4 regions of the Enterobacter sichuanensis genome follow, and region 3 is predicted to be linked to each of the others. Evidence: predicted binding sites of a transcription regulator. Region 3 holds the regulator's gene; each other region holds the start of a gene.
What was found. Region 3 encodes PurR, which represses purine synthesis genes. Its sites were predicted from a motif close to CANGCAAACGTTTGCNTG; they were not measured.

Region 1 (4,338 bases), 1.8 Mb from region 3:
TGAGTTCCCGGCCGGACCGCTGGCAACAAAGGATAAGGGTTGCGCTCGTTGCGGGACTTAACCCAACATTTCACAACACGAGCTGACGACAGCCATGCAGCACCTGTCTCAGAGTTCCCGAAGGCACCAAAGCATCTCTGCTAAGTTCTCTGGATGTCAAGAGTAGGTAAGGTTCTTCGCGTTGCATCGAATTAAACCACATGCTCCACCGCTTGTGCGGGCCCCCGTCAATTCATTTGAGTTTTAACCTTGCGGCCGTACTCCCCAGGCGGTCGACTTAACGCGTTAGCTCCGGAAGCCACGCCTCAAGGGCACAACCTCCAAGTCGACATCGTTTACGGCGTGGACTACCAGGGTATCTAATCCTGTTTGCTCCCCACGCTTTCGCACCTGAGCGTCAGTCTTTGTCCAGGGGGCCGCCTTCGCCACCGGTATTCCTCCAGATCTCTACGCATTTCACCGCTACACCTGGAATTCTACCCCCCTCTACAAGACTCTAGCCTGCCAGTTTCGAATGCAGTTCCCAGGTTGAGCCCGGGGATTTCACATCCGACTTGACAGACCGCCTGCGTGCGCTTTACGCCCAGTAATTCCGATTAACGCTTGCACCCTCCGTATTACCGCGGCTGCTGGCACGGAGTTAGCCGGTGCTTCTTCTGCGGGTAACGTCAATCGCTGTGGTTATTAACCACAACGCCTTCCTCCCCGCTGAAAGTACTTTACAACCCGAAGGCCTTCTTCATACACGCGGCATGGCTGCATCAGGCTTGCGCCCATTGTGCAATATTCCCCACTGCTGCCTCCCGTAGGAGTCTGGACCGTGTCTCAGTTCCAGTGTGGCTGGTCATCCTCTCAGACCAGCTAGGGATCGTCGCCTAGGTGAGCCGTTACCCCACCTACTAGCTAATCCCATCTGGGCACATCTGATGGCAAGAGGCCCGAAGGTCCCCCTCTTTGGTCTTGCGACGTTATGCGGTATTAGCTACCGTTTCCAGTAGTTATCCCCCTCCATCAGGCAGTTTCCCAGACATTACTCACCCGTCCGCCACTCGTCACCCGAGAGCAAGCTCTCTGTGCTACCGTTCGACTTGCATGTGTTAGGCCTGCCGCCAGCGTTCAATCTGAGCCATGATCAAACTCTTCAATTTAAGTTTGATGCTCGTGAATTAAACTTCGTAATGAATTACGTGTTCACTCAGAGACTTGGTATTCATTTATTGTCCGAAGACATTAAGAATCCATGTCACTTTGAGTGCCCACACAGATTGTCTGATAAATTGTTAAAGAGCAGTTGCAACGCGGCTTTCAGCTCACCGTTGCGAGGTGGCGTATATTACGCTTTCCTCTTTCAGAGTCAACCCGTTATTTCAGGATTTTTTCTCTTCAACCGACCGGGCTGTTTGTGAAGTGATTCACATCCGCCGTGTCGATGGAGGCGCATTATAGGGAGTTCTCCGCAGGCCGCAACCGCTAAATGACAGAAAGATGACTGACTGCTGCATTCCACAGCAAAACCCCGCCTTATACCTTTTTACACACAGACTTATCCACAATGATACGAAAAAGTGAAAATGTGCGAGCGTTGCGCAAACGTTTTCGTTAAAATGCTCGCGCTTCACAAGGATGCCTCGTCAGGTGTGTTAGATGAGTTTTTCACAGGAAAATTCATCTAACGCTCTCTGTAATCGTGAAATCCAGGGGATTTACCATGCAACAACGTCGTCCAGTCCGCCGCGCTCTGCTCAGTGTTTCTGATAAAGCCGGTATCGTCGAATTCGCTCAGGCACTTTCTGCACGCGGTGTGGAGCTGCTATCTACAGGCGGTACCGCTCGCCTGTTAGCAGATAAAGGTCTGCCGGTAACCGAAGTGTCCGATTACACCGGTTTCCCGGAAATGATGGATGGACGCGTCAAAACCCTGCACCCAAAAGTCCACGGCGGTATTCTTGGCCGTCGCGGTCAGGACGACGCCATTATGGAACAGCATGAGATCGCGCCAATCGACATGGTTGTCGTTAACCTCTATCCGTTCGCCCAGACCGTTGCCCGTGAAGGCTGCTCTCTGGAAGATGCCGTAGAAAATATTGATATCGGCGGCCCGACCATGGTGCGCTCCGCGGCCAAGAACCATAAAGATGTCGCCATCGTCGTAAAGAGCAGCGATTACGAAGCCATTATTAATGAGATGGACGCCAACGAAGGGTCACTGACCCTGGAAACGCGTTTCGACCTCGCCATCAAAGCCTTCGAACACACCGCTGCGTACGACAGCATGATTGCCAACTACTTCGGTAGCCTGGTACCGGCTTACCACGGTGAAAGTAAAGATCCTTCCGGTCGCTTCCCGCGCACCCTGAACCTGAACTTCATCAAGAAGCAGGATATGCGTTATGGTGAGAACAGCCACCAGCAGGCTGCCTTCTATATAGAAGAAGAGGTAAAAGAAGCCTCTGTTGCGACCGCCCGGCAGGTTCAGGGTAAGGCGCTCTCCTATAACAACATTGCCGACACCGACGCCGCGCTGGAATGCGTGAAAGAATTCAGCGAGCCTGCCTGCGTTATCGTCAAGCACGCAAACCCATGCGGCGTTGCCGTGAGCACCTCCATTCTGGATGCCTATGACCGCGCGTATAAAACCGACCCGACGTCTGCCTTCGGCGGCATTATCGCGTTTAACCGCGAACTGGATGCCGAAACCGCACAGGCCATTATCTCCCGTCAGTTTGTTGAAGTGATCATCGCGCCATCGGCGTCTGAAGAAGCGCTGAAGATCACTGCGGCGAAACAGAACGTGCGCGTCCTGGTTTGCGGCCAGTGGGCGGAACGCGTTCCGGGCCTGGACTTCAAACGCGTGAACGGCGGCCTGCTGGTTCAGGACCGCGATCTGGGTATGGTGACAGAAGCCGACCTGCGCGTGGTGACCAAGCGTCAGCCGACAGAGCAGGAGCTGCGTGACGCGCTGTTCTGCTGGAAAGTGGCGAAGTTCGTCAAATCCAACGCCATTGTTTACGCCAAAGAGAACATGACCATCGGGATAGGCGCAGGCCAGATGAGCCGCGTTTACTCGGCGAAAATCGCGGGTATTAAAGCAGGTGACGAAGGTCTGGAAGTCAAAGGCTCCGCCATGGCCTCTGATGCCTTCTTCCCGTTCCGTGACGGTATTGACGCGGCTGCCGCGGTAGGCATCACCTGCGTGATCCAGCCAGGTGGTTCTATCCGTGACGACGAAGTGATTGCCGCTGCCGACGAACACGGCATTGCGATGATCTTCACCGACATGCGTCACTTCCGCCATTAATTCCCGGAGCAGAAAATGAAAGTATTAGTGATTGGTAACGGCGGACGCGAGCATGCTCTGGCATGGAAAGCGGCCCAGTCTCCGCTGGTGAAAACGGTCTTCGTGGCGCCGGGCAACGCCGGTACCGCCCTGGAACCCGCGCTGCAGAACGTGGCTATCGGCGTGACCGACATTCCGGCGCTGTTGAGTTTCGCCCAAAGCGAGAAAATCGACCTGACCATCGTCGGCCCGGAAGCGCCGCTGGTGATTGGCGTGGTGGATGCGTTCCGCGCGGCAGGCCTGAAAATCTTCGGCCCGACGGAAGGTGCTGCCCAGTTGGAGGGCTCCAAAGCTTTCACCAAAGATTTCCTCGCACGTCACAATATCCCGACGGCGGAATACCAGAACTTCACAGAGGTTGAGCCCGCTCTGGCTTACCTGCGTGAAAAAGGCGCACCGATTGTCATTAAGGCCGACGGCCTGGCTGCCGGGAAAGGCGTGATCGTAGCGATGACGCTCGAAGAAGCCGAAGCCGCGGTTCAGGATATGCTGGCAGGCAATGCCTTTGGCGATGCGGGCCACCGCATTGTGATTGAAGAGTTCCTCGACGGCGAAGAGGCGAGCTTTATCGTGATGGTCGACGGCGAGCACGTTCTGCCGATGGCCACCAGCCAGGATCATAAGCGTGTGGGCAATGGCGATACCGGCCCGAATACCGGCGGAATGGGGGCTTACTCCCCTGCTCCGGTGGTCACTGATGAAGTGCACCAGCGCACAATGGATCGCATCATCTGGCCAACCGTAAAAGGGATGGCTGCCGAGGGGAATACGTACACCGGTTTCCTCTATGCGGGCCTGATGATCGACAAGCAGGGTAATCCTAAGGTCATCGAATTCAACTGCCGCTTTGGCGATCCGGAAACCCAGCCCATTATGCTGCGCATGAAATCCGACCTGGTAGAACTGTGCCTGGCGGCGTGCGAAGGTAAGCTGGACGAGAAAACTTCCGAGTGGGACGAGCGTGCGTCACTGGGCGTAGTCATTGCTGCGGGTGGATACCC
Region 2 (4,338 bases), 810 kb from region 3:
CCACTCCTCAAACTCCCCGGTAGTGAGAGGAATGGATTCATCGAGCATGGTGGTGACCACATCAACAAACGGCACCTGCGCGACGATGCCTTTGAAGCGGTCGGGACGCTGGTTGATAACCGCCCCCATCAGCATGCCGCCCGCGCTACCGCCCATGCCAAAGCAGAGCTGCGGATCGCCATAGCCCTGTTCAATCAGCGCATCGCAGACGTCAAGGTAGTCATTAAAGGTGTTTTTCTTTTTGAGGAATTTCCCGTCTTCATACCAGTGCTGCCCCAGTTCGCCGCCGCCGCGAATATGGGCGATGGCGTAAACAAAGCCGCGATCGAGCAGGCTTAATCTGCTGCTGCTGAAATCGGCGTCCATGCTTGAGCCGTAGGAGCCGTAGCCGTAGACGAGGATCGGGTTTTTCCCTTTCTGAAAATGCGCTTTGTGATAGACGAGCGAGACGGGAACCTCCACGCCATCCCGGACGGTGACCCACACGTGTTCGCTTCGGTAGTTTTCAGATTCGAACCCTTTAACCTCGGTCTGTTTAATCACCTGACGCTGCCCGGTGTCCATATCCAGCTCAAACAGGGTGTCCGGTGTGGTCATGGACGAGTAGCCGTAGCGCAGCCGTGAGGATTCCGGTTCCGGGTTGAATCCAATCCACGTCACATAGGCCGGGTCATCAAACGCAATCCCCACCACTTCCCGGGTTTTACGGTTGATTTGCCGGATACTGGTCAGCCCCCGCTGGCGCTCTTCCACCACCAGCCAGTCAGTAAACAGGGTGAAGCCTTCCAGCATCACCTGATCCCGCGCGGGGATCAGCACTTCCCACTTGCGCTCATCGCGCACTTTGGTTTTATAAAGACCGAAGTTTTTGCCCTCGCGATTCGAACGCACATAAAAACTGTGCTGGAAGTGATCCAGGCTGTACTCGTGGTCCTTGCGGCGCGGCAGAAAGCAGAGCGGCTGGGCATCAGGCAGTTCGGCATCCAGCAGCAGAACTTCGGATGTCGTCGCGCTGGCCAGGAAGATAATGACATAGTGGCGTGAGGAGGTTTTATGCAGGCTGACATAAAAGGTTTCGTCCTGCTCTTCATAGACCAGCTCGTCGTCCGCAGAGTCGGTCCCCACGGTGTGTCGCCAAACCTGGTAAGGCAGCAGCGTGGAGGCGTGTTTTTTGACGTAGTAAACCGTTTCGGAGTCATTTGCCCAGACAAAATCCGGGGAGACGTTTTCCAGCATTTCCGGATACCAGTTGCCGGTGTCGAGATTGCGAAAACGCAGGCCGTACTGGCGACGGGAGAGATAATCCTCCGCCAGCGCCATCACCGCGTTATCCGGTGAAATGGACATGCCGCCAAGGGTATAAAATTCGCTGTGGGCCGCGCGCTGGTTGGCGTCCAGCAGAATATCCCACTCGTCCCACTCGGCGCTCAGCACCGACTGACGCTGGTAGATGGGGTACTCGTTGCCGGGCTCGTAGATATGGCGATAGCGGTAGCCGTTTTTGGTCCAGGGCGCGGAGATATCACGCTGAGGAATACGCTGTACCATTTCATTCAGCAGCTGGTCCTGAAGCGTCTGCTGGCTGGACATGACCTTGCGACCATAGTCGTTTTCCTCGTGCAGGTAGTCGAGTACCTCTGGCCGGGAACGCGAATCGTCCCGTAGCCAGTAATAGTTGTCTATGCGCGTATCGCCATGCGTGGTGATTGCATAAGGTATACGTCGGGCTTTCGGTGGCATGTCATCATTCTTTTTAGTTTTACACCCTATAAGGTTGGCAAAACCCACGCATGATGCAAGCGAAACCGTGACCCCGCCGCGACGTTATCCCTGTAACGCCTGTTTTTGCTCCCGGATATCCTGTTCAATGCCTTCGCGCACATCCTGAGGGATCTTCAGCGCGTCGCCAAGCGCGTTCAGGTAGCTGCGTTCCATAAAGTGATCGATATCGATAGCGGCACAGCTGAGGAAATAGAGTTCAAGCGCCTCTTCCTCATTTTTCACACTCTGCGCAAGACGCTGCGGGTCAAGCGGCTGTTCAATCGCCTGCGCTACCAGCGCTCTGCCCTTCTCTTCGACACCGGCTTCACGCAGTTGCTGCTCAATCGCCGATCGTTCTTTATCGTCGATGTGCCCGTCGCTTTTCGCGGCAAAGACCAGCGCAAGGATAAGCCGTTCGGTACGCAGATCCAGCGGCGAGGTGTGTTCACCATACTGCGGTTCATCCCTGTGCGCAGTGCGTACCCTGTCTTTGTATTTATTCCACAGAACGGTCCCCGCGATGGCTCCGCCACCGGCCAGCAGCGCTCCGGTGCCATACTTTGCCAACAGCTTGCGCGAGGACTTATTCGCCACCAGCAGGCCAGCCAGCCCGCCGAGTGCGCCAGGTACCAGCAGGTTACTGAGCCCCTGCTCGCCGGACGATGCCGTTTTCTGCCCTAACAGTGATTGCAATTGATTCAGCCAGCCTGACATGGTTTCCCTCACTTAACGGTGAACATGTTCCACAGCGTAAGCGAGCAGGCGTCAGGAAATGTCTGGCCGGACTAAAGAAGCGCAAATTTCTTCCTGCCGCACTGAGCCGTGCGCGAGACAGACGCAAACGTTTTCGTTTATACTGCCCGCAACTTTTTCAGGGGGATTGTTATGATTCGTTTAGGAACCGCGCTGCGGCCATCGGCGACGCGAGTGATGCTGTTGGGATCGGGCGAGCTGGGAAAAGAAGTCGCCATTGAGTGTCAACGTTTAGGCGTGGAAGTCATTGCCGTTGACCGCTACGCTGATGCACCCGCCATGCACGTCGCCCATCGTTCTTATGTGATTAACATGCTGGATGGCGATGCCCTTCGCGAACTGATTACGCGTGAAAAACCGGATTTTGTGGTGCCGGAAATTGAAGCCATCGCTACCGATACGCTGATCGCCCTTGAGCAGGAAGGCCAGCGCGTGGTGCCCTGTGCAAAAGCCGCAAAGCTGACCATGAACCGCGAAGGGATCCGTCGCCTGGCGGCGGAGGAGCTCGGGTTGCCTACGTCGGGCTACCGTTTTGCTGGCGATAAAGCCGCATTCCTGCGGGCCGTCGAGGAGATCGGCTACCCGTGCATCATTAAGCCGGTCATGAGCTCCTCCGGTAAAGGGCAGAGCTTTATCCGCGACAGCAGCACACTGGACAAGGCGTGGGATTATGCCCAACAGGGTGGTCGCGCCGGAGCCGGTCGTGTGATCGTTGAAGGTGTGGTGAAGTTTGATTTCGAGATCACCCTGCTGACCGTCAGCGCCGTGGACGGCGTTCACTTCTGTGACCCGATTGGCCACCGTCAGGAAGATGGCGATTACCGCGAATCCTGGCAGCCGCAGCAGATGAGCCCCCTGGCGCTGGAACGCGCGCAGGCGATCGCCCGCAAGACCGTCCTGGCGCTGGGCGGCTATGGCCTGTTCGGCGTGGAGCTGTTTGTTTGCGGTGACGAAGTGATTTTCAGCGAAGTCTCCCCTCGCCCGCATGACACCGGCATGGTCACGCTCATCTCGCAGGACCTCTCCGAATTCGCCCTGCACGTGCGCGCCTTCCTCGGCCTGCCCGTCGGCGGTATCCGTCAGTACGGTCCGGCCGCCTCGGCGGTGATCCTGCCGCAATTAACCAGCCAGAACGTCACCTTTGATAACGTCGACGCGGCGGTGGGCGCAGGTCTGCAGGTGCGTTTGTTCGGCAAGCCGGAGATCGACGGCTCCCGTCGTCTTGGGGTGGTATTAGCCACCGGGGAGAACGTGGACGACGCCGTGACGAGAGCGAAAGCGGCCGCCGCAGGCGTTAAGGTAGCAGGATAAAAAAACGGGCCCCGGGGCCCGTTTTTCATACGGCGAATAACTTACTGCTTCGCGCCTTCAACCGCTTCACGAGCCAGTCGGGTAATGCGGTCCCAGTCGCCTGCTTCCAGCGCATCCGCCGGCACCAGCCATGAGCCACCGATGCACAGCACGCTTTTCAGCGCCAGGTAGTCACGGTAGTTGGCCGGAGAGATACCGCCCGTCGGGCAGAAACGCACCTGGGAGAATGGACCCGCAATGGCCTGCAGCGCTTTGGTGCCGCCGTTGGCTTCTGCCGGGAAGAATTTGAACTCTTTCAGACCGTAGTCCATGCCCAGCATCAGTTCAGATACGGTGCTGATACCCGGGATCAGTGGAATCGTGCCTTCGGTGGCGGCTTTCAGCAGCGACTCGGTCAGACCCGGGCTGATGGCGAACTGTGCACCCGCTTCGGTCACTTCAGCCAGCTGTTTTGCGTTCGTCACGGTACCCGCACCAATGATAGCGTCCGGTACTTCTTTAGCGATAGCGCGA
Region 3 (4,338 bases):
GAACGCCGGCAACATCAGTACCAGCGTGATGGCAAACAGCGTGGCAAAAATGGCCTGCCAGTCAAAGTGCGCAAGGATCCAGCTGCCCAGCAGCGGCGCGAGGGCAGGTGAGAGCCCCACCAGCGGCATAATGGTGGCGAAAATACGGTTTGTGCGGTTAGCCGGATAGTAGTCGGTGACCAGCGCCTGCCAGGTCACGGCCGCGGCACAGACCCCCACAGCCTGAATAAAGCGCAGCACCAGCAGCCAGGTGGCATCGCGGACCCAGAGCATCCCCAGACAGCCCACGGCAAAAATCGCCAGGCCCAGCAGTAATACCGGTTTACGACCAAAGCGATCCGAGAGCGGTCCCCAGAGCAGCTGTGCGAAAGCAAAACCGGCGAGGAACAAACTCAGGCTGGCGCTGATGGCCGCGGCAGGGGTTTGCAAATCTTCCTGCATCGCGGCAAAAGCCGGCAGGTACATATCGGTGGCCAAAAAGCCCAGCACGCTTAAGCCGCCAAGCCAGACTAAAAAACCTTTCCTGGGTTGCATTATTTTCTTCTCCTGAAGGAGGCAGGTGTACGTTGGCGCTGAGTGTATGTAGTGCAAAGCCGCTTGTGAAACGCTAATATTTGGCGGGTGCATTCAAATTTTTTGCAGGCAGAAAATGTGGTCAGATTATTCTCTTGAAGTGGTCGATGCTGTCGCGCGTAACGGCAGCTTTAGCGGTGCGGCGCAGGAGCTGCACCGCGTCCCGTCTGCTATCAGCTACACGGTGCGTCAGCTTGAGGAATGGCTGGCGGTTCCACTGTTTGAACGGCGCCATCGCGATGTGGAATTAACGCCCGCAGGGGCGTGGTTTTTGAAGGAAGGGCGTTCTGTTATCAAAAAAATGCAGATCACCCGCGAACAGTGCCAGCAGATCGCAAACGGCTGGCGGGGTCATCTTTCCATTGCGGTGGACAATATCGTTAAGCCGGAGCGCACCCGGCAGATGATCGTGGATTTCTATCGACATTTTTCCGATGTCGAACTGCGGGTCTCACAAGAGGTATTCAACGGCGTCTGGGATGCCCTGGCGGACGGAAGGGTGGAGATGGCGATAGGGGCCACACAGGCGATCCCGGTCGGGGGGCGTTACGCCTTCCGTGATATGGGGATGCTGAGCTGGAAATGCGTGGTGGCCAGCGATCACCCCCTGGCGGCGCTGGAAGGACGGCTGAGCGACGATACGCTGCGCAACTGGCCATCGCTGGTGCTGGAGGATACCTCCCGTTCATTACCCAAGCGCATCACCTGGCTGCTGGATAACCAGCGGCGCGTGGTGGCGCCTGACTGGGAATCGTCAGCAACGTGCCTCAGTGCCGGGCTGTGCGTCGCGATGGTGCCCGCTCATTTTGCGCGCCCCAGAATCGATACCGGAGAATGGGTAGAACTGACGCTGGAGAATCCCTTCCCGGATGCGGCCTGCTGCCTCACCTGGCAACAAAATGACGTCTCGCCCGCCATGGCCTGGCTGCTGGATTATCTGGGAGACAGCGAAACGCTAAACCGGGAATGGTTACGGGAGCCAGCATAGCTGGCCCCGTACAAAATTAACGACGATAGTCGCGGAACGGACCATCCGCAACGGAACGGCGTTCGATAAGACGCGGATGAACTTCAATGGACTGCGACTCTTCGCGCTTGTTGACGATCCTGTCCAACAGCATATTGAAAGCCGTTTCACCCAGTGAATCTTTCGGCTGGTGAATGGTGGTCAGCGCGGGGGTAAAGAAGCGCGCGTTACGCACGTTGTCATACCCGATCACCGAAATATCCTGCGGTACGCGCAGACCCAGTTCATCGGCCGCGCAAAGCGCGCCCATCGCCATGATGTCACCCCCGCAGAAAACAGCGGTTGGGCGGTGCTGCTGGGAGACAATCTGCTGCATCGCGCGGTAGCCTGATTCCGGCTCAAAGTCTCCCTGTACGATCCAGTTTTCCGGTACGGTGATCAGCGCTTCTTCCATCGCTTTCATAAAACCGGCCAGACGACCCGCGCCGGTATTGCGCTCCAGAGGGCCCGGGATCACGCCAATCTCACGGTGGCCGCGCTCGATCAGGTAACGACCGGCCATATAGCCGCCTTCAAAGGCGTTATCGATGACGGAATCGGTGAAATCCGCTCGCGCTTCACCCCAGTCCATCACCACCATGGGAATATGGCGATACTCTTCCAGCATCGACAGCACGGATTCCGGGTATTCGGAACACATTACCAGCAGGCCATCCACGCGCTTTTGCGCCATCATCGACAGGTAGGCGCGCTGTTTTTCAATGCTATTCCACGCGTTGCCCAGAATCAGGGTATAGCCTTTCTGGAAGCAGTTTTTCTCTACTGCCTCGATGATCTCGGCAAAATAGGCCGCTTCACTGCTGGTGGCCAGCAAGCCAATGGACTTGGTGTGATTCACCTTGAGGCTACGCGCAACCGCACTTGGTGAGTAGTGCAGCTCTTTGATTGCCGCCCAGACGGCGTTGCGCGTCTCTTCCGCCACAAAGCGGGTTTTGTTAATTACATGTGATACGGTTGTAGTGGAAACGTTTGCGCGTTTTGCTACGTCTTTAATTGTTGCCATTAAATGTCACTCCAGACCATATCCTAAGCTCCTGAAAAACTTGAAGGTAAACGTTTGCCTTCTCTCACCCTTATCACGCAATTTTGAATTGCGGCACGCCGGGAAAACGACACGGGACGTCAGGAGGGGGTCAATGGCCGGTACGCTAATAAATTTAGCGTGGAATTTTGTCCTATCTTGATGAAAAGGGGAAGAGGTAAAGTGGTTATCAGTTTAAATCCAGGAAGATTTTTGACGTAAACTGTGCAAAAATGAGCAGGCTCACTTTTCGTGGGGGGATTAAAAGGAGAAAAATTGATGAGTGCCGATCTGAAGTTTTCGCTGTTCACCACCCTTATTGTGCTGGCGCTGATTGTTGCCGCAGGCCTGACGGCGGCGCTGCACTGATTTACGCGCAGGGAGCGCACGCTCCCTGCGGCTGTTCCAGATTGTTACATCTACGGCAAAAATCTTTTGCCATTTTGTTAACTTCTCATTTTTTGTGATTGATGTCATGCTTTGCGCTTCTTTGTTCTGTGTCACCACATGACACGGCATCCGGAGTTGACGCATGAAAATCAATTTTCCCCTGCTGGCCCTGGCGATTGGCGCTTTTGGGATTGGCACCACTGAATTCTCCCCGATGGGGTTACTGCCTGTTATCGCCCGCGGCGTGGACGTCTCGATCCCTGCGGCAGGCATGTTAATCAGCGCTTATGCCATCGGCGTGATGGTAGGCGCCCCGCTGATGACGCTGCTGCTTTCACACCGCGCGCGTCGCAATGCGCTGATTTTCCTGATGGCGATCTTTACCCTGGGCAACGTGCTTTCCGCCATTTCGCCGGACTACACCACCCTGATGCTGTCACGCATTCTGACCAGCCTTAACCACGGCGCCTTCTTTGGGCTAGGGTCAGTTGTAGCGGCAAGCGTGGTGCCAAAACATAAGCAGGCGAGCGCCGTAGCCACCATGTTTATGGGGCTCACGATTGCCAACATTGGCGGCGTTCCTGCGGCTACCTGGCTGGGTGAAGTGATTGGCTGGCGAATGTCGTTCCTGGCGACGGCCGGGCTGGGCGTGGTCGCGATGGTGGCGTTATTCTTCTCTCTGCCAAAAGGCAGTGCTGGTGAACGTCCTGACGTGCGCAGGGAACTGTCGGTGCTGATGCGCCCGCAGGTGCTTTCCGCACTGCTGACCACCGTGCTGGGGGCAGGCGCGATGTTTACCCTCTACACCTATATTTCACCGGTGCTGCATGACATCACCCACGCGACGCCCCTCTTTATTACCGCAATGCTGGTGCTGATTGGCGTGGGCTTCTCGATTGGCAACTATCTGGGTGGTAAATTTGCCGACCGTTCCGTGAGCGGGACGCTGAAGGGCTTCTTAACCCTGCTGATCGTCATCATGATTGCTATTCCGTGGCTGGCACGTAATGAGTTTGGGGCGGCCGTTGCGATGGTCGTCTGGGGCGCTGCCACCTTTGCCGTGGTACCACCGCTGCAGATGCGCGTGATGCGCGTCGCCCATGAAGCGCCGGGCCTTTCATCCTCAGTCAATATTGGTGCCTTCAACCTGGGCAATGCGCTGGGGGCGGCAGCCGGAGGGGCGGTGATTTCGGGTGGTCTGGGCTACAGCTTTGTGCCGGTGATGGGGGCGATTATTGCCGCGCTCGGCCTGCTGCTGGTAATGATGTCGGGTCGTAAACAGCCAGAAGCAGCCTGCGCTGCAGAGTAAATAAAAAACGCAGAAGGG
Region 4 (4,338 bases), 1.4 Mb from region 3:
AGATAGTCAATGCGGTACTGATCATTCACCGTGCCGTCGCTCTCCTGCACGTCGATGGCGCCAAAGCCATTCTCAACGATGAACAGCGGCAGCTGGTAGTGATCCCAGAACCAGTTCAGGGAGTAGCGCAGACCCACCGGGTCAATCTGCCAGCCCCAGTCCGATTTCTGCACGTACGGGTTGGAGACCAGACTCTTGCTCTCGTCGTAATCCAGTTCCGGGTTGTCCGCCGTCGCTTTGGTGGCGAAAGACATGTAATAGCTGAAGCCGATGTAATCCACGCAGCCCTGGGTCAGCGCCGCTTTATCTTCCTCGGTAATATCCAGCGCGAAACCGCGACGCTCGAAGTAGTTGAGTAGATGCTGCGGATACTTACCGCGCACATGGACGTCGGTGAACCAGTAACGACGGTGCATGGCGTTCATCGCCATCATCATATCGTCGGGCGCGCAGGTCAGCGGATAGATAGGACACATGGCAATCATGCAGCCGATCTGCAGCGACGGGTTAATCTCGCGTCCCGCCTTCACCGCCAGGGCGCTGGCCACCAGCTCATAGTGGGCCGCCTGGAACATCACCGGCTCCCGGTCCTCCCCCGGCGCATACTTCAGCCCGGAGTTGGTGAACGGCGCAAAATCTTCGTGGAAGTTAGCCTGGTTGTTAATCTCGTTGAAGGTCATCCAGTACTTCACTTTATGCTGATAGCGCTGGAATACGACGGTTGCGAAGCGAACGAAGAAGTCGATCAGCTTACGGTTGCGCCATCCGCCGTATTCCGTGACCAGATGGAAAGGCATCTCAAAGTGAGAGAGCGTGATAACCGGTTCAATGCCGTATTTCAGACACTCATCGAACAGATCGTCATAGAACTTCAGGCCCGCCTCGTTAGGCTCCCGCTCGTCCCCTTTCGGGAAGATACGCGTCCAGGCGATAGAGGTACGGAAGCATTTGAACCCCATCTCGGCAAAGAGTTTGATGTCTTCCTTATAACGATGGTAAAAATCGATGGCTTCGTGGTTCGGGTAGTTTTTCCCTGGCAGCACGCCGTTGGTGATTTCACGCGGTACGCCGTGGGCGCCGGCGGTCATGACGTCGGCGACGCTCACCCCTTTACCGCCCTCTTGCCAGCCGCCTTCCAGCTGGTGCGCGGCCACCGCGCCGCCCCACAGAAAACCTGCTTTAAATCCTGACATACTCTTTCCCTCATTCGATGTTGCGGATTGCTGACGGATACTGCTGTCTGAAATGGTAAACCGCGCCAATTAACCCGGCGCGGTTGCCGTGGCTGACAACATCGGCGATATCCGCGATGCCAAACCACGTGAGATGGGTGCGAAGCAGGCCCATAAAACCGGGTCGTTCCGCGATACCGCCGCCAATGAAAATGGTCTGCGGATCGAACACATTCGCCAGGTTGTAGAGCCCTGTCGCAATGCCGTTAAGAAAATCATCCACCAGGCGGCGGCATACCACGTCGCCTGCGTCATAACCATCAAAGATGGCTTCGCCGGTCACCTCATCAAGCGCCAGCCCGTGAAAGTCGGCGTAGCGCTTGCGAAGCGTGCGTAACGTGCAGTTTTCATTCATGGAGTGGCGGGCAATGCGCCTTGAGTCCGCCCTTTCCGTAAGCATGTAGCCGAACTCCCCGGCGCGAAAACGCGCCCCGTGAACCAGCCTGCCGTTGCAGAAAATGGCCCCGCCAATCCCGGTACCGATGGTCAGCACCAGGAAATTGTCGATCCCCGTCGCCTTCCCCTGCCAGCGTTCCGCCAGCAGCACGCAGTTGGCGTCATTCTCTACGGTCACCGGTAAACCCGTCTGCGCCTCAAGCCAGGCCTGCAACGCGAACTGGTCAAAGCGGCGGATTGCCCCTCCCATCTCGATAAACCCGGTATGCGGGTTAACATACCCCGGCGCGCTGATGGCGATCCCGTCAAGTCCGCGATGCGCCGTCACCCAGCTCAGCATGTGCGAAAGGATGGCCTCGCCGTCGCTGTTCTTAATGGCGGCCTTATCCGTTTGCAGAAGCTCTCCCTGCGCTGTCGCGATGCCCATTTTTAATGCGGTGCCACCAATATCGAATGCGGCAATGCCCATGACTTCATCCCTCCTGAATGAAACTGAAACCGGTTTCAGTTCATGATGTTCAATCCGCAAACCGCTGGCAAGCAGATCGCCGAAACCGGTTTCATTTTCGTGAACGGAGTCAAGTTTGCGCGCCGCCAGAGGGGGAACAGAAAAAAAAATCCTCTCGCCGAGAATAGGCTCGCAAACGTTTGCCTGGACTGTTAGAATTGCGCCGATTTTTCTTACTAGCTATGCAATCGCGTGGGGACTTGAGCCGTGACCAACAAAACTTCTCTCAGCTACAAAGATGCCGGTGTTGATATTGACGCAGGTAATGCGCTGGTTGACCGAATCAAAGGTGTGGTGAAAAAAACCCGCCGCCCGGAAGTGATGGGGGGTCTGGGTGGATTCGGCGCACTGTGCGCGCTGCCGCAAAAATATCGTGAACCTGTTCTGGTCTCGGGTACTGACGGTGTAGGCACAAAACTGCGCCTGGCGATGGATTTAAAACGTCACGACACAATCGGTATCGATCTGGTCGCGATGTGTGTAAACGACCTGGTGGTTCAGGGTGCTGAGCCGCTGTTCTTCCTCGATTATTACGCGACCGGCAAACTGGACGTTGATACCGCAGCCAGCGTCATTAACGGTATCGCCGAAGGGTGTCTGCAGTCTGGGTGTGCGCTGGTCGGCGGTGAGACCGCTGAAATGCCGGGCATGTATCACGGCGAAGATTATGACGTCGCAGGCTTCTGCGTCGGCGTGGTAGAAAAATCAGAAATTATCGACGGCAGCAAAGTAGCCGATGGCGATGTGCTGATCGCGCTGGCCTCCAGCGGCCCGCACTCTAACGGCTACTCCCTGGTGCGCAAAATTCTTGAGGTGAGCGGTTGCGACCCACAGACCACCGAGCTTGAAGGTAAACCGCTGGCCGATCATCTGCTGGCCCCGACCCGCATCTACGTGAAAAACGTGCTGGAACTTATCGAGAACGTTGACGTTCACGCCATTGCCCACCTGACGGGCGGCGGCTTCTGGGAAAACATTCCTCGCGTACTGCCGGACAACACGCAGGCGGTGATCGACGAATCCTCATGGCAGTGGCCGGCCGTCTTTAACTGGCTGCAGACCGCAGGTAACGTGAGCTCTCACGAAATGTATCGCACCTTTAACTGCGGCGTCGGTATGGTGATCGCCCTGCCAGCCAGTGAAGCGGATAAAGCGGTTAAGCTGCTGACAGAGAAAGGTGAAAACGCGTGGAAAATCGGTACGATTAAAGCTTCCGATTCCGAACAGCGTGTGGTTATTGAATGAAAAACATCGTGGTGCTCATTTCCGGCAACGGAAGCAATTTGCAGGCGATAATTGACGCCTGCAAACAGAAGAAAATCAACGGCACCATTCGGGCAGTCTTCAGCAACAAGGCCGATGCATTCGGCCTTGAGCGCGCCCGGGAAGCAAACATTCCCGCGCACGCGCTGGAAGCCAGCCAGTTTGCTGGTCGTGAAGCGTTTGACCGCGAGCTGGTGCAGGAGATTGATGCCTACGCTCCTGACGTCGTGGTGCTGGCAGGATACATGCGTATTCTGAGCCCGGCTTTTGTTGCACATTACGCCGGACGCCTGCTGAATATTCACCCTTCGCTTCTGCCGAAATATCCCGGCCTGCACACCCATCGCCAGGTTCTGGAAAACGGCGATGAAGAGCACGGTACCTCGGTCCATTTCGTGACCGACGAACTGGACGGCGGCCCGGTGATCCTGCAGGCCAAAGTCCCGGTCTTTGACGGCGACAACGAAGACGACGTGACCGAACGGGTACAGACCCAGGAGCATGCCATTTACCCGCTGGTGGTGAGCTGGTTTGTCGACGGGCGTCTCGAAATGCGCGACGGCGCGGCATGGCTGGATGGCGTGAAGTTACCTCCGCAGGGCTATGCGGCCGAAGAGTAGTTTGTTATATCGGGTGGCGCTGCGCTTACCCGATATCCCCTTCTCCAACCCTCTAAAATCCTCAACAAAAAAAATAACTGTCATACTTTTCTGGCACTGTTGGACATATCGTGGAAATGCTCGCCATAATAAGGACGAGACGGATTTACCACGTCCTGTGATTGAACTGGAGTGTGAGCTGTAATGGGTCAGGAAAAGTTATATATCGAGAAAGAGCTAAGCTGGTTAGCATTTAACGAACGTGTCCTCCAGGAAGCGGCTGACAAAAGTAACCCGCTGATCGAGCGCATGCGTTTTTTGGGCATTTATTCCAACAACC

Region 1: the regulator PurR is predicted to act here: its motif matches at 1,584-1,601, upstream of purH (bifunctional phosphoribosylaminoimidazolecarboxamide formyltransferase/IMP cyclohydrolase).
Region 2: the regulator PurR is predicted to act here: its motif matches at 2,596-2,613, upstream of purT (formate-dependent phosphoribosylglycinamide formyltransferase).
Region 4: the regulator PurR is predicted to act here: its motif matches at 2,266-2,283, upstream of purM (phosphoribosylformylglycinamidine cyclo-ligase).

What each region holds. Positions count from the first base shown of each region.
Region 1 is NZ_CP027986.1:242,234-246,571, reverse strand. Features, by position in the region: rRNA gene C1N69_RS01165 (16S ribosomal RNA) at 1-1,148, opposite strand, end outside; gene purH (bifunctional phosphoribosylaminoimidazolecarboxamide formyltransferase/IMP cyclohydrolase) at 1,709-3,298, shown strand; gene purD (phosphoribosylamine--glycine ligase) at 3,314-4,338, shown strand, end outside.
Region 2 is NZ_CP027986.1:2,818,022-2,822,359, forward strand. Features, by position in the region: gene ptrB (oligopeptidase B) at 1-1,740, opposite strand, end outside; gene C1N69_RS13615 (tellurite resistance TerB family protein) at 1,825-2,475, opposite strand; gene purT (formate-dependent phosphoribosylglycinamide formyltransferase) at 2,647-3,825, shown strand; gene C1N69_RS13625 (bifunctional 4-hydroxy-2-oxoglutarate aldolase/2-dehydro-3-deoxy-phosphogluconate aldolase) at 3,867-4,338, opposite strand, start outside.
Region 3 is NZ_CP027986.1:2,007,184-2,011,521, forward strand. Features, by position in the region: gene punC (purine nucleoside transporter PunC) at 1-534, opposite strand, end outside; gene punR (DNA-binding transcriptional activator PunR) at 650-1,561, shown strand; gene purR (HTH-type transcriptional repressor PurR) at 1,578-2,603, opposite strand; gene cydH (cytochrome bd-I oxidase subunit CydH) at 2,901-2,990, shown strand; gene C1N69_RS09645 (MFS transporter) at 3,154-4,320, shown strand.
Region 4 is NZ_CP027986.1:3,410,200-3,414,537, forward strand. Features, by position in the region: gene C1N69_RS16415 (6-phospho-beta-glucosidase) at 1-1,193, opposite strand, end outside; gene bglK (beta-glucoside kinase BglK) at 1,204-2,097, opposite strand; gene purM (phosphoribosylformylglycinamidine cyclo-ligase) at 2,344-3,381, shown strand; gene purN (phosphoribosylglycinamide formyltransferase) at 3,378-4,019, shown strand; gene ppk1 (polyphosphate kinase 1) at 4,203-4,338, shown strand, end outside.